Regions from separate parts of the Salinicola sp. JS01 genome, predicted to be linked through region 3. Evidence: predicted binding sites of a transcription regulator. Region 3 holds the regulator's gene; each other region holds the start of a gene.
The links. Region 3 encodes sigma-54, which starts transcription at its own class of promoters, with help from an activator protein. Its sites were predicted from a motif close to TGGCACNNNNNTTGCTNT; they were not measured.
Positions count from the first base shown of each region.

Region 1: a site for sigma-54 is predicted at 2,391-2,408, ahead of speB (agmatinase). Genes of this name have one in related genera too.
Region 2: a site for sigma-54 is predicted at 3,393-3,410, ahead of codB (cytosine permease). Genes of this name have one in related genera too.

Region 1 is NZ_CP127244.1:2,700,935-2,706,243, reverse strand. Features, by position in the region: gene QO259_RS12395 (sodium:solute symporter family protein) at 1-1,309, opposite strand, end outside; gene speB (agmatinase) at 1,381-2,349, opposite strand; gene QO259_RS12385 (sigma-54 interaction domain-containing protein) at 2,527-3,954, shown strand; gene QO259_RS12380 (AI-2E family transporter) at 3,939-5,072, opposite strand; gene secF (protein translocase subunit SecF) at 5,265-5,309, opposite strand, start outside.
Region 2 is NZ_CP127244.1:368,334-373,642, forward strand. Features, by position in the region: gene pcaQ (pca operon transcription factor PcaQ) at 1-438, shown strand, start outside; gene pcaH (protocatechuate 3,4-dioxygenase subunit beta) at 609-1,355, shown strand; gene pcaG (protocatechuate 3,4-dioxygenase subunit alpha) at 1,366-1,998, shown strand; gene codB (cytosine permease) at 2,078-3,334, opposite strand; gene QO259_RS01885 (helix-turn-helix domain-containing protein) at 3,618-4,517, opposite strand; gene pobA (4-hydroxybenzoate 3-monooxygenase) at 4,690-5,309, shown strand, end outside.
Region 3 is NZ_CP127244.1:1,340,173-1,345,481, reverse strand. Features, by position in the region: gene QO259_RS06110 (KpsF/GutQ family sugar-phosphate isomerase) at 1-653, shown strand, start outside; gene lptC (LPS export ABC transporter periplasmic protein LptC) at 735-1,331, shown strand; gene lptA (lipopolysaccharide transport periplasmic protein LptA) at 1,328-1,858, shown strand; gene lptB (LPS export ABC transporter ATP-binding protein) at 1,890-2,615, shown strand; gene QO259_RS06090 (RNA polymerase factor sigma-54) at 2,963-4,387, shown strand; gene hpf (ribosome hibernation-promoting factor, HPF/YfiA family) at 4,503-4,811, shown strand; gene QO259_RS06080 (PTS sugar transporter subunit IIA) at 4,822-5,301, shown strand; gene rapZ (RNase adapter RapZ) at 5,309-5,309, shown strand, end outside.

The DNA.
Region 1 (5,309 bases), 1.4 Mb from region 3:
CCAGGCCGGCGTAGATCGGCGAGTTGGCCAGCAGGCCATCCTTGAGCATGAACGCCACCACCCCCAGCGAGCCGGCGGCCATCGCCGCGATGGCGCCGCCGTTGGAGGCTCGGCGCCAGTAGAGCGCGCCCAGGATCGGTACCAGCATGCCGCCGACCAGCAGGTTGTAGGCGATGGTCAGGGCGCCGATCACGTCATCCACCATTAGCGCGATGACGATGGTGACCAGTCCCATCAGCAGCGTCCACAGGCGGTAGCTCGAGACCCGCTCGCTCTGCCGGCCGCCGCGCAGCGCCGGCAGCAGATCGCGGGTCATCAGGGTCGAGGCGGCCAGCATGCCGGCGCTGGCGGTGGACATCATCGCGGCCATGGCGGCGGCGATGATCAGCCCGCGCAGGCCGTCCGGCAGCGCCAGCTGGGCGACCGCGGCGAAGGCGTTGTTGGCATCGGCGAGATCGGGCAGCAGCACGCTGGCGGCCACGCCGACCAGCGCCCCGATGGCGCCATAGATCAGGCAGTAGATCCCCGCGGCGGTGCCGGCGAAACGGGCCACCCGGGTCGAGCGCGCGGTGAACACCCGCTGCCAGATGTCCTGGCCGATCAGAATGCCCAGGAAGTAGATGACGAAGTAGGTGACGATGGTCGACCAGCCGATCCCGGTGAGCGAGAAGTGCCCCGGCGCGGCGCTGGCGACCAGCGTGTCCCAGCCGCCGGCATAGTGCACCGTCAGCGGCAGCATCAGGCCGAGCATGCCCACGGTCATGATCACGAACTGGACGATGTCGGTGAGTGTCAGCGACCACATGCCGCCGAGGGTGGAGTAGACCACCACAATGGTGCCGCCGATCACCACCCCGACCCAGGAGGGCAGCGCGAACAGCACCGTCACCAGGGTGCCGATGGCGATGGTCGAGGTGACCGCGATCATCAGATCGTAGGCGAGCATCACCGCTGAGCTGACGGTCTTGGCCGCCGGCGTGTAGCGGCGTTCCAGCAGTTGGGTAATGGTGTAGAGCTTGAGCTTGGCCAGCGGCTTGGCCAGCACCAGGCTGAGCACGATCAGCCCCAGGCCCAGGGCGCCGCACAGCCACAGCCCGGAGAGACCGTAGACGTAGCCCAGCTTGACCGTGCCCACGGTGGAGGCGCCGCCGAGCACCACCGCCGAGAGCGTGCCCAGATAGAGTCCCGGGCCCAGGCGCCGGCCCGCCACCAGGTAGTCGTCGCTGCTGCGGGCGCGTTTCATGCCCCAGCAGCCGAGAAGCAGCATGCCCGCCGCGTAGAGCGCGACGACGAGAAGATCCAGCATCATGAGGTGTCATCCTGCCGCCGTGCCGGCGGCGATTGTTGTTGTGAATCCAGACGTGAACGGCCGGCGCGGCGTCAGCGGCGCTTCACGCCGGGCAGCACACAGAGCATCTCGAACAGCAGATTGGCGGCGACCACCGCGGTCTGGCCGTGGGCATCGTAGGGCGGCGAGACCTCGACCAGATCGCAGCCGACCAGATCCAGGCCGTGGCAGCCGCGGATGATCTCCAGCGCCTGGGGAATGGTCAGCCCGCCGATCTCGACCGTGCCGGTGCCCGGGGCGTAGGCGGGGTCGAGGCTGTCGATGTCGAAGCTCAGATAGACCGGCCCGCCGCCGACCTTTTCGCGAATCTCCGCCATCAGCGGTGTCAGGCTTTGGTGCCAGCACGCCTCCGCCGGCACCACCCTGAAGCCTTGGTCGCGGCCCCAGTCGAACTCGTCGGCGGCGTAGCCGGTGCCGCGCAGACCGATCTGCGCCACTCGGTTCGTATCCAGCAGCCCCTCTTCCACGGCGCGGCGGAAGGGGGTGCCGTGGGCGATCTGCTCGCCGAACATCTGGTCGTTGATGTCGGCATGGGCATCGACATGGATCAGCCCCACCGGCCCGTGCTTGGCGGCCATGGCGCGCAGGATCGGCAGGGCGATGGTGTGATCGCCGCCCAGGGTCAGCGGGATGACGTCGTGGCCGAGCATCTCGTGGTAGAAGCGCTCGATGATGCCGACGCTCTTCTTGAGATCGAAGGTATTGATCGGGACGTCGCCGATATCCGCCACCTGCAGGCTCTCGAAGGGCGCGGCGCGGGTCGCCATGTTGAACGGCCGCAGCATGCGCGATTCGTCACGGATCTGGCGTGGCCCGAAGCGGGTGCCGGGGCGGTTGGAGGTGCCGATATCCAGCGGGATACCGATGAAGCAGGCGTCGAGCCCGGCGGCGCTGTGCTGGGTCGGCAGGCGCATCATGGTCGCCGGGCCGCCGAAGCGGGGCATCTCGTTACCGCCCAGCGGCTGGTTGAGCGGGGTGCGATCCTCGGGCTGGTGGGACATACCGTCTCCTGGATTGTGATTGTCTAAGGGTCACTGATCACCACGCATAAAGCGTGCCAACCGTAACTGGTTGATTTTGGGCGGTCGCTAGCGAGGCGTGATGCGTTTTTGTATCGATGGCTTGCAGCTTTTGATTCAAATACGTATCAATGATGCAAAATCGAATCGGAGACGACGATGACCGAGGCCCAAGCGGACCTTGCCACCCTGAAGGCGATGGTCGAGACCGCCCAGGATCATTTGTTCGTGGTCGATGCCGAGGGACGCATCCTCGATGTCAGCCCCGGCGCCGCGACGGTCTACGGCATGCCGCGGGAGACGCTGTGCGCGACCACCGTGCAGGCGCTGCAGGCCAGCGGCGTGCTCTCGCCCTCGGTGTCGCTGGAAGTGATCCGCAGCGGCCAGCCGGCGCAGCTGATGCAGCGCACCGGCACCGGCCGCCAGGTGATCGCCGAGGCGCATCCGGTGTATGTCGGCGGACGCCTGGTGCGGGTGATCAGTCGCTCGCGGGATCTCACCGATCTGCGCCTGCTGCAGGACGAGTACGCGCTGCTGCAGCAGCGCTTCACCGAGCATCTCAAGCGCCATCACGAGGCGCCGGGAGAGCTTCCGGGCGAGGCCGGCGAGCTGGTGGTCAAGAGCCGCGTGATGCGTGAGATCACCCAGCTGCTCAAGCGCAGCGCGCCGACCGACGCCACGGTGCTGATGCTGGGGGAATCGGGGGTGGGCAAGACCGCCTTTGCGCGTCAGCTGCACCGCTGGAGCCGCCGCCGCGACGGCGCCTTCGTCGACGTCAACTGCGCGGCGATCCCCGAGTCGCTGTTCGAGTCGGAGATGTTCGGCTACCAGCCCGGCGCCTTCAGCGGGGCGGCGCGGCAGGGGAAGGCGGGGCTGCTGGAGCAGGCGCACAATGGCACCCTGTTCCTCGACGAGATCGGCGAGCTGCCGCTGACCATGCAGTCCAAGCTGCTCAAGGTGATCCAGGATGGCTCGCTCACCCGGCTCGGCGATACCCGCTCGCGGCGGGTCGACTTCCGCCTGGTGGTGGCGACCAATCGCGACCTGGCGCGGCAGGTGGAGGAGGGCGCCTTCCGGCTCGATCTCTACTATCGGCTCAACGTCATCCCGGTGACGCTGCCGCCGCTGCGCGAGCGCCGCGAAGAGATTCGCGGGCTGGCGGAGCGCCATCTGGAGCGGCTCAACCGCCGCTACGGCGATGACAAGATGCTCCACCCGCGGGCCTGGGCCGAGCTGATGAGCGCCGAGTGGCCGGGCAACGTACGCGAGCTGGAGAACTGGCTGGAGCGCGCCTGGCTGGCGGCGGAGAGCAGTGTGATCGGCGGCCCGGCGGGTAGCGAGCCGGGCACCGCCGGGGTGCCGCCGTCGTGGCATCCGACGGACCCGGCGGACGCCGCGCTACTGGCCGAGGGCGAGGGGTTGAAAGCGGCGCTGGCGGCCCACGAGCGGCGTATCCTGGCCCAGCTCGCCGAGACCCACGGCTCTACCTATGCGCTGGCCGAGCGCCTGGGTATCAGCCAGCCCAGCGTGGTGCGCAAGCTGAAGCGCTACGCCATCGCCCTGGGGCGCGATCAGTCCGGCCGCTGACCGGTATAGCGGGCGATCAGCCGCGGATTGCCGTAGCCCCAGCGCTCCGCCTCGCTGGGGGCGTCCGGGGCCTCGTCGTCGTGCAGCCACTCGCGCCAGCTGGCAACCAGCAGAGCCATCAGTACCGGCCCCACGAACAGCCCCACCAGCCCCATGGTCTTCACCCCGCCGACCAGCCCGAAGAAGGTGGGCAGGAAGGGCAGCTTGATCGGCCCGCCGACCAGCCGTGGGCGCAGCGTCTTGTCGACGATGAACAGCTCGATCGCCCCCCACAGGAACAGCCCGATGCCGTTGGGCAGATGCCCGGTGGCGATCAGATAGAGCGACACCAGGGTGAAGGTGAGCGGGGCGCCGCCGGGGACCAGCGCCATGAAGGCGGTGATTACGCCGAGGACCACCGGTGACTGCACCCCGGCGATCCAGTAGGCGGTGCCCAGCACCAACCCCTCGCCGAGGGCGATCAGGCCCATGCCGACCACGGTGGAGCTGATGGTCGCCGGTACCACCCGCGAGAAGCGCTGCCAGCGCGCCGGCAGGATGCGCTCGCCGACGATATCCAACTGGCGCGCCATGCCCACCCCGTCGCGGTAGAGAAAGAACAGTGTGATCAGCATGAACAGCAGGGTGAGGGCGAGATGCACCGCATTGCTGCCGAGCGCCAGCACCCAGCGCGAGATATTGCCGATGTGCTCGCCACCCACCAACTGAAGATAGGACTCCAGCGCATGTGGTTCGGCCAGGTAGGTCTGCCACTGCTCGCGCACCCAGCTACCGACTCCGGGTAACTGGGCGGCCCAGGCCGGCACCGGAATGCCGTGCTGGTTGGCGGCCAGCAGCCAGCCGATCCAGCCCTTGAGCTCCTGGAAGGCGTAGGTGCAGGCCATCACGATGGGGATCACCAGACACAGGATGATCAGCACCAGGGCGATGCTCGCGGCCAGGGTGCGGCGCTGGCCGCAGTGCGCCAGCAGCCAGCGGTAGAGCGGCCAGCTGGCGACGCAGATGATCAGCGCGGCGAGCACCGGAATCAGGAAGTCGATGAAGAAGTAGACGCCGGCGATCATCACCAGCACCAGCAGCCAGCGGGCGACGCTGGAATCGGCAAAGATAGGAGCCATGGATCTCCCTGATGGCAAGCGTGGAGGGCGACTCATCATACCCCAGCTCGGCGCGCCGGCGTCGAGTTCCGAGCGCCCTGGCGCGGTCTCAGGAGCGTCGCAGTGGAATGAGGCCGCCGGGGGCGGGAAGGCAGCCACGAAAAAGGCCTCTCCGGGGAGAGGCCTTGGGTCAAGCAGCGGTCACGGCGCGGCTCAGGGCAGCTCTTCTTCGCCTTCGACGTTCTCCTTCTTCGCCGG
Region 2 (5,309 bases), 970 kb from region 3:
CTCTACCACGAGCCGCTGGTGCTGGTCGCCCGCGCCGGCCATGCGCTGGCGGCGGGGGATGCCGATGCCGCGGCGCTGGCCGCGGCCGCCTGGGTGATTCCGCCCGCGGCCACCGCGCTGCGCGAGCAGGTCGAGCGCTTCTGGGTCGAGCAGGGCGGCTGGTGCCCGCCGATCGCGCTGGAGACGCTCTCGCTGTCACTCAGCCGGCGCTACGTGCTGGCCACCGAAGCGGTGTGGGTGGCTCCACTGGACGCCGTGCGCGAGGATCTCGCCGCCGGCGTGCTGGCACGCTTGCCGGTGGCGCTGGAAGCTCACGGCGGGGCGCTCGGGCTGTGTACCAATCTGTCGCTGCCGTTGAGCGCCGGCGCCGAGCGGCTGCAGGCGTGCCTGCGAGAGATCGCTGATGAGGTGAGCGGCGCTGACGTCGACGAGGCTTGAGTGAGCGTCGATGGCCAGGTGCCGTTCGATCTTTGAGCGAACTTCGAGCTTTGACCGATCTTCGACCTTAGACCGATATAGCCCCCCGGTTATGCCCAGGCGCGAGGCTTTCACTTGGCAGGTGGCGGCGGTGGGGGAGAATGGAGCCATAGACGAGCTGGAGAGGCCCCATGCCCTACAACGACGACACGCGCTTCGTGCCCCGCGACCGCGAGTGGCACCCCCCGGCCTACGCCCCGGGCTACAAGACCAGCGTGGCACGCTCGCCGCGTCAGGCGCTGGTCAGCCTGGTCGCGCCGACGCGCTCGGAACTCGCCGGCCCCGAGTTCACCCGCCTGCGCCTGGGTCCCCACGACAACGATCTGCTGCTCAACTTTCGTGAAGACCCAGCCCTGGGCGGCGCGGCGGGCTTGCCGATCGGTGAGCGTATCCTGCTGTTCGGCCGCGTGGTGGATCAGTTCGGCAAGCCGGTGCCGCAGACCCTGGTGGAGATGTGGCAGGCCAATGCCGGCGGCCGCTACCGCCATCAGAAGGATCGCTATCTGGCCCCGCTCGACCCCAACTTCGGCGGTGTCGGCCGCTGCCTGACCGACGCCGAGGGCTGGTACCGTTTCCGCACCATCAAGCCCGGCCCCTATCCCTGGCCCAACGACGTCAACAGCTGGCGCCCGGCGCATATCCACGTCTCGGTGATGGGGCCCTCGATCTCCACTCGGCTGATTACGCAGATGTACTTCGAGGGCGATCCGCTGATTCCGCTATGTCCGATCGTCAACACCCTGCGCGATCCGGAAGCGGTCGCCACCATGACCGGGCGCCTCGACATGGCGCGCAGCCGCAGCATGGACTGCCTCGCCTACCGCTTCGATCTGGTGGTGCGCGGCGCGGTGCAGACCTATTTCGAGAATCAGGGGTAAGGAGACCGTCATGCATCAGCCCAACTCGCGCCCGCTCGCCGACACGCTGCTCAAGGAGACCGCCTCGCAGACCGCTGGCCCCTACGTGCATATCGGCCTGGCCCTGGAACTCGCCGGCCTGCCGCCGCGCGATGAGGAGATCGGCCCGCAGCTCGCCGGCGACGCCGCCCAGGGCGAGCCCATCGAGCTCGTCGGCCGGGTCATCGACGGTAATGGTGACACCGTGCGCGATGCGCTGCTCGAAGCCTGGCAGGCCGATGCCGACGGTGAATATCAGTGCCAGTTCGATCTCGCCGCACCCTTCAACAGTTTCGGGCGCAGTGCCGCCACCGCGCACAACGACGGCGAGTGGCGCTTCACGACCATCAAGCCCGGCGCGGTGGCGCTGGCGGACGGGCGGCGCATGGCACCGCACGTCAACCTGGCGATCTTCGCCCGCGGCATCAACATCCAGCTCCAGACCCGGCTCTACTTCGACGACGAGACGGACGCCAACGCCGCCTGCCCGATCCTCAACGCGATCGAATCGCCGACCCGGCGCCAGACCCTGATCGCGACCCGGGAGACGCGCGAGAGACGTACCTGCTACCGCTTCGATATCCGCCTGCAGGGCGAGGATGAGACGGTGTTCTTCGATTTCTGAGCCCCGGGCGGCATCCCCGCCGCCCGGTCATGTTGTCTGCCTGGCCTCCTGCGGCATCTGGGTGCGGATGAGCGCCAGGTCACTCCCTGGCCGCGCCCGGCAGCGGGGCGACGCGGGGCAGTTTCAACAGCACGGCGTAGCTCGCCGCCGCCACGATGACACCCACCAGCGGCGGTAGCACAGGGGAGAGGTAAGCCGCTGCCGAGGCGATCACGTAGGCGGCCAGTCCGGTCCCGTTGAAGGCGGGCAGGCGCACCTCGGCCAGCGCCGGGTAGCGGCCCTTATGCTTGAGCCAGAAGTCCGCCATGATCACGCCGCCGATCGGCGGGATGAAGGTGCCGAGCAGCACCAGAAACGGAATCAGCAGATCGTACATGCCGCCCACGGCCAGCACGGTGCCGATGGCGGCGCCGGCTACGGTGACCACGCGGCGCTTGTCGGTACGCAGCAGGTTGCAGCCGGCCACGGCGAAGTTGTAGATGGTGTTGTCCTGGGTGGTCCAGATGTTGAGGAACAGCATCAGCACGGCCAGCGTCACGAAGCCCTGGGCCAGCAGCACATCGACGATATCCGCCTGCTGGTAGATCATCGCGCCCAGCGCCCCGGTCAGCACCATCAGGCCATTGCCGATGAAGAAGGCGCCGAGCGTCGCGATCACGGCGATCCTAGGGGTACGCGCGAAACGGCTCCAGTTGGTGGCCTGGGTGCCGCCGCTGATGAAGGTGCCGATCACCACGGTGATGGCCGCGGCGACGCTCATGTGTTCGCTGGGCGTCTGGCCCGCCAGGCCGGAGAGCCCGCCCACGTCCACCATACCGGTGTAGAGGCTGATCAGGATGAACAGCAGCATCGCCGGCACGGCGACCCGGGACAGCAGGTCGAGCCCGCGAAAGCCGATCATCGCGGTGATGCAGAAGGCCAGGCCGAACAGCACCATCAGCGGCGTCTCGAGCGCCGCCGACAGGCCCAGCGTCTTGACCAGCACCACGGCGATGGTAGCGGTACCCCAGGCGTACCAGCCGATCTGGGTGAAGCCGAGGAGGGCGTCGGAGAGCTTGCTGCCCACCTCGCCGAAGCAGAAGCGCCCCATCAGCACCGAGTTGAGGCCGCTCTTGCAAGCGATATAGGCCAGGGCCGCCGCGTAGGCGCCCAGCAGCAGGTTGCCGATGAGGATCACCCATAGCAGCTGGCCGAACGAGAAGGCGCTGCCGAGGGAGCCGCCCGCCCACATGGTCGCGGTGAAGAAGGTGAAGCCGAGTAGCACGGCCGAGGTGGAGAGCAGCCCCTTGCGTTCGCTGGGGGGCACTTCGCTCAGTGGGTAATCCGAGGTTTCCATGGCGTTCTCCGCATGACGTTGGCCTGAACCAGGGGGATTTCCCCTCTACCTCTACCCTGTAGCAAGGCGCGTTCCACTCTCCGCCGAATGCCAAAAGACGCCGCGCGATTGTCGGTTTTCGAGCGCTGACGGGTCGAGAAAGCATGCCATCTGCAGGATTGGCCCGCGGTGAGGCGGCCCCGACTGGGTGTCAGAGAGGGTTCATGCCCCGTTCTGGTTCATGCCTGCGCCATTCGAGGGCAGGGCTCGCTGCGCACGGTGATACGCGGGCCACTGGTCGAGACTAAGCGTTCAGCCCGGCGCCGCGCTGACGAAAGGCGCGCGGCGTCATGCCGGTGCCGCGCTTGAAGAAGCGGGTGAAATAGGTGGGTTCGGCGAAGCCCAGCCGCTCGCCGACCTGGGCGATGCTCTGCTGGGTATAGGTGAGCTGACGCTTGGCCTCCAGCAGCAGCCGCGCGTGCAGCAGCTGCAGCGCACTGTGACCGGTGAGCCGCCGGCAGAGCGCGTTGAGATGGGCGTCGCCAATACCCAGCTCGGCCGCCAGGTCGGGAATCGGGGGCTGTTCGGCGAAGCGGGTTTCGATCAACTGCCGATAGCGCTCGAGATGGCGTTCGCCGCGCGCCTGACCCGATCTGGGCAGGCGCTGGCGGCGTCTCGCGCGGCGCCATAGCTGTAGCGTCACCGCGTCGATCAGCGTCGTCAGCATCGCCTCGCGATCCTCCTGCGCGCCGCCCGGTGCGCGCCGATACTCGCCGTCCAGCAGCGCGATCAGCTGTGCCAGCGGCGCCGCCTCCGGCTGCGCTGCCAGCGGATAGTGCATGGCGGCGTCGAGCACTTCGGCCTGGGGCAGGCGCGCGTGGAGATCTGCCACCAGCGGCTGCGCCAGGGTGACGATATGCCCCTGGGTCTGGGGCGAGAAGCGAAAGCCATGAATCACGGTGGCCGGCACGCAGATCATGGCCGGCGTATCGATGGCGGTCTCCAGATCGCCCAGCCGTAGTTCGACCTGGCCTTCGCGTAGCAGCAGCAGGTGCATCAGGTCGGCATGGCGGTGCGCTCGGATATGCCAGGCGTAGAGCCGGCTGCGTTCGGCGATGGTCTCGCAGTGGAGCAGGTCCGGGGTGGGCCAGTGGCGGGTCTCGCCATAGAGCTGATAGGTGGGAACGGGCGTGGGCGTCACCATGCGCATGGCTCTCGCGTCGTAGGGGGCTGGGATCAGACTAAAGTCAGGCGCCTATCCTTGGAAATGATCATTTTGGCTAGGAATCTTGCCTTATCCAGTGGTGATCGATGGCGAACAATGGTGGTGAAAAGTGCCATTTCGGGTCCTGGCCCGCCATTGGAGGAGAGGCATCATGCGCACGCAAGTCGCGATCGTCGGCGCTGGCCCAGCCGGCCTGCTGCTGGGGCAGCTGCTGCATCGCCACGGCATCGACAACGTCATCGTCGAGCGCCGCTCGGCGGATTACGTCCTGGGGCGCATCCGCGCCGGGGTGCTCGAACAGGGGATGGTCGATCTACTGCACAAGGCCGGGGTCGGCGCGCGGGTGGACGCCGAGGGCATTCCCCACGACGGTTTCGAGATGGGCCTGGGCGAGCGTCGGGTGCGCATCGATCTGGCCGCGCTGACCGGCGGCAAGCGGGTCACCGTCTACGGCCAGACCGAGGTCACCCGCGATCTGATGGCCGCCCGACGCGAGGCCGGACTGACCACGCTCTACCAAGCCGAAGAGGTATCGCTGCACGCCATCGAGAGCGAGTCGCCCTATCTCGAATGCCGCTACAACGGCGAGTCGATGCGCCTCGACTGCGACTATATCGCCGGCTGTGACGGTTTCCACGGCGTTTCGCGTCAATCCATCCCCACGACCACGCTCACCACCTTCGAGCGCGACTATCCGTTCGGCTGGCTGGGGCTGCTCGCCGATACCCCGCCGGTGCATCACGAACTGATCTATTCGCGTCACGAACGCGG
Region 3 (5,309 bases):
TCACCGGCCTGATTGCCCTGTTCAAGCGCCTGGGCGCCCCGCTGATCAGTCTCACCGGCCGCCCCCACTCGACCCTGGCCCGCTACAGCGACGTGCACATCGACACCGGCGTGTCGCGCGAGGCGTGCCCGCACGACCTCGCGCCCACCTCGTCGACCACCGCCGCCCTGGCGATGGGCGACGCCCTGGCCCTGGCGCTGCTCGAGGCACGCGGCTTCAGCCCCGAGGATTTCGCGCTATCGCACCCCGGCGGCACCCTGGGCAAGCGGCTGCTGCTGCGCGTCAGCGATCTGATGCATGGTGGCGAGCGGCTGCCCTGCGTGCCCGCCGGCAGCCCCTTGCGTGTAGCGCTGCTGGAGATGACCCGCAAGGGCATGGGCTTCACCTGCGTGGTGGATGAACATCAGCATCTGGTCGGTGTCTACACCGACGGCGACCTGCGCCGCACGCTGGACCAGCGCGGCGATTTCGACCTGCTCAAGGTCGATGACGTGATGACCCGCGGCGGCAAGACGACGACGCCGGACATGCTCGCCGCCGAGGCGGTGCGCATCATGGAAGACAACATGATCACCGCCCTCGCGGTGGTGGAGGCGGGCCGCCCGATCGGCGCCCTGCACATGCACGACCTGCTGCGCAGCGGCGTGATCTGAAATGGCCGCTGCTCGCGCCCATGCCGATGCCGGGTCGAACCCGATGCCAGTGTCGAACTCGATGACGACAAAGGAGATCGCGTGACAGCCACACCACGAACTCGCTCCCCCTGGTGGCGCCGCCTCGGCCTGCTGGCCCTGCTGCTGGCCCTCGGCGGCGGGCTCGCCTATCTCGACCAGCGCAACGAGCGCGCCCCGGCACCGGCGCCCAGCGACCCCGCCGGTGAACCCGACTACTTCCTGGAAGACGCGCAGATGACGCGCTTCGACGAGCAGGGCCGCGCCTATCAGCGGCTCGACACACCGCGCATGGTGCACACCCCGGCCGACGACGTGATCCGAGCCGAAAAGCCCCACGGTTACCTGATCGACGATGATCAGCGCGAGTGGCAGATCACCGGCGACCGCGGCCAGCTGGCCGAGAACGGCAACCTGCTCACCCTCGAAGGCAACGCACGCTTGGTGCAACCGGCCAACGCCTGGAGCCTGGAGACCCAGACGCTTCACTACGACAACCGTAGCGCGCACGCCTGGAGTGACACCTCCTCCGTCTTGCGTCAGCATAACCAGACCATGCGCGGCGATCGTTTCGACGCCTGGATCAATGAAAATCGCATGCGCCTGACCGACAACGTGCAGGGCCGCCTGCCACAGCAACCTAAGGATCAAGGATCATGAGGCGAGAACTCGGCCAACTGCTGGTCTTGACCGCACTGGGACTCTCCAGCCTGCCCACCCTGGCGCTGGAGAGCGATGCCGCGGCGCCGATCGAGATCGCCGCCGACCAGCTCGAACTCGACGATCGCCAAGGCACCGCGGTCTACACCGGCAAGGTCGACATGCAGCAGGGCAGCATGCAGCTCAAGGCCGCTCGGGTCGAGATCAAGCGCGGCAAGAATGGCGAAGTGAGCCTGGTGACCGCCACCGGCGGCGGTGGCGAGCGCGCCTATCTGGAGCAGAAGCCTGCACCCGATGAAGCCTTGGTCAAGGGCTGGGGCGACAAGATCGTCTATCACGCCGCCGAGCGCCGGGTGGAGCTGATCGGCAACGCCGAGCTGCATCAGGCACGCGACACCTTCGACGGCGCCTACGTCGAGTACTATCTCAACTCGCGCCGGGTCAACGCCCGCTCCAGCACCAGTGGCGACGGCAGCGGTGACGGCCGCGTGCGCATGACGCTCACGCCACGTCAGCAGACCCAGTGACGCGCCCTTTCGCGAGGCAAGGAAGAAAGCGATGAAAACGCTAACGGCCGCCAACCTGGCCAAGAGCTACAAGGGGCGTCGAGTCGTCCATGACTTCAGCCTGACCCTGCGCCAGGGCAGCATCGTCGGCCTGCTCGGCCCCAACGGTGCCGGCAAGACCACCTCCTTCTACATGATCGTGGGCCTGGTCAAGTCCGACGCCGGCAGCGTGCACATCGACGATCGCGATCTGAGCCGCGCGCCGATGCACGAACGCGCCCGCGCCGGCATCGGCTATCTGCCGCAGGAGGCCTCGATCTTCCGCAAGCTCAGTGTCGCCGACAACATCATGGCCATCCTGGAGACGCGCAAGGATCTCGACCGCGCCGGGCGCCGCGACCGCCTGGAGCAGCTGCTGGGCGATTTCCACGTCGACCATATCCGCGACAATCCGGGCATGTCGCTCTCCGGCGGCGAGCGGCGCCGGGTGGAGATCGCCCGGGCACTGGCCACCGAGCCCGCCTTCGTGCTGCTCGACGAACCCTTCGCCGGGGTCGATCCGATCTCGGTGGGCGATATCAAGAACATCATTCGCCAGCTGCGCGATCGCGAGATCGGCGTGCTGATCACCGATCACAACGTGCGCGAGACGTTGGATATCTGCGACAACGCCTACATCGTCGGCGACGGTCAGATCATCGCCGAGGGGCGCCCGGAAGCGATTCTCGACAATCAGCGGGTGCGGGATGTCTATCTGGGGCACGAGTTCCGCCTCTAGGCTTTGTAAGAAAACTACCTGCGCTCGGCAATACGGCGTTAAAAATCGGCTCAAAATGCTCATTTACATCCCGTAAACTCCGCGTTTTCGCCGTTTTTCGCCTTGTCTCGCCTTCGCTCGCTGACTTTTCGTACAGAACCTAAGGTCGCTCCCCCACTTCCCAGCCCGCTGCGCCAGCGCGGCGGACTGGTCCCTCTCGAAGCCGCCGAACGCCCAAGCCGAACGCACCGTGGCATAATTCTTGCATAAAGTTAGCGCTCAAAGCGTTGCATCCCCCGCAGGCAGTCAGTAACGTAAGGGCATCCTATCGACCGGCGGCCACCGCCGCCCCCTTGCGTGTCCATGCCATGTCCATGAAACCTTCACTGCAACTGCGCGTCGGCGCCCAACTGACGATGACGCCACAGCTGCAGCAGGCGATTCAGCTGCTGCAGCTGTCGACGCTCGATCTGCGCCAGGAGATCCAGCAGGCGCTCGAGACCAACCCCATGCTCGAGCTGGACGAAGAGTACGCCGAGCAGGCGGTCAGCGAGACGCCCGAGGCAGAGTGGGCCAGCGACATCCCCGAGGAGCTCGCCCTCGACAGCGAGTGGAGCGATACCTACCAGGACATCGCCCCCAGCGCCGCCCCGGCCGGCGCCGACGAATGGCCGGACCTGGAGCGCAACGCCGCCGACACCACGCTCCACGACCATCTCAACTGGCAGCTCGCCATGGGCGAATTCGACGCCCAGGAGCGCCTCATCGGCGAGTGCCTGATCGATGCCATCAATGCCGACGGCTACCTCGACGGCACGCTCGACGAGCTCACCGCGGGCCTGCGCGAGCAGTACCCGGGGGCGGTCACCAGCGCCGATGTCGAACGCATGCTGCTGCGGCTGCAGCAGTTCGACCCCACCGGCGTGGGCGCCCGCGACCTGCGCGAATGCCTGCTACTGCAGCTCGGCGCCCTGCCCGCTGATACCCCGCTGCTGCCCCAGGCCAAGCGGCTGGTGCGCCAGTTCCTGGAGGCGCTGGCCGGCGACGACCGACGCCAGCTCAAGCGCCGCCTGCGCCTCGACGACGCCGAACTCGAGCGCGTCGTCGCCACCATTCGCACCCTCGACCCGCGCCCCGGCCAGGCCTTCGACCACGGCCAGCAGGACTATGTGATTCCCGACCTGGTGGCCCGCCTGACTCAGGACGGCTGGCGCATCGAACTCAATGCCGAGGCACTGCCGCGGCTGCGCATCCAGCCCGACTACGCCGCGCTGATCCGGCGCGCCGACAAGAGCGACGACAACACCTTCCTGCGCCAGCACCTGCAGGAGGCACGCTGGCTGATGAAGAGCCTCTCCAGCCGCAACGACACCCTGCTGCGAGTGGGTCGCGAGATCATGGCGCGCCAGGTCGACTTCCTCGAGCGCGGCGAAGAGGCGATGAAACCGCTGATCCTGGCCGACATCGCTACCAGCGTCGACATGCACGAATCCACCATTTCGCGGGTGACCACGCAAAAGTTCATCCACACCCCGCGCGGGGTGTTCGAGCTCAAGTACTTCTTCTCCAGCCAGGTGGGCCAGCGCGGTGAGAGCGACAGCGTCTCCAGCACCGCGATTCGGGCACGCCTCAAAAAGCTGATCGGCGAGGAGTCGCCGCGCAAGCCGCTCTCCGACAGCAAGCTGGTGGAGCTATTGGCGCAGGCCGACATCAGTGTCGCCCGGCGCACCGTGGCCAAGTATCGCGAGGCCATGGGCATCCCCGCCTCCAGCGAGCGCAAGCGACTGTCTTGAATGGACTTTTAGAATTCACGCCAGCCCGCGGCGATCAATCGCCCGCGATCCCTTTGCAGCGCGGAGAAAAGGGTTACAATCAGAGGTGCCACATAAGCCGCAACAGGAGCGCGCCATGCAAGTGAACGTCACCGGCCATCACGTCGAACTGACCGACGCCCTGCGGGACTACGTCGACGAGAAACTCGCACGTCTGGAGCGCCACTACGACAACATCACCAACGTTCAGGTGACGTTGAGCATCGAGAAAGAGCGTCAGCAAGCGGCTTGCACGCTACACGCAGCGGGCGGCGACATACATGCCGAAGCCAGCGATATCGACATGTATGCCGCGATCGACGCCCTGACCGACAAGCTGGATCGCCAGCTGGTCAAACACAAAGAGAAGGCACAGGCCCGCGCGCAAGGCGCAGGCGCCCGTTAATTCCCCGATGATCACTCTGGAAACCATTCTGCCCCCCGAACGCACCCTCTACGGTGTGACGGGGGGCAGCAAAAAGCGTCTGCTGGAATTCTTCAGCACCTTCATCGCCCAGAATACGCCCAGCCTGGACAGTCAGGAGGTGTTCAGCCGCCTGATAGGGCGCGAGCGCCTGGGCAGTACCGGCATCGGCAACGGGGTCGCCATTCCGCACGCGCGCAGCCCGCACTGCAAGACGCCGTTGGCCGGCTTCATGCGCCTCGAGGATGCCATCGACTTCGATGCCATCGACGGCGAGCCGGTGGATCTGGTGTTCGTGCTGCTGGTCCCGGAGGAGGCAGACGATGCCCATCTTTCGCTGCTGGCCGAGGTCGCCGGCATCATGAATCAAGGCAGCGTGCGCCAGAAGCTGCGTCAGGCCGGCTCGCAGCGCGCGCTCCACGACACGCTGGTCGACGCCATCCGCCATCACCAGGACAGCGAAGACGGATAGGGACTGCA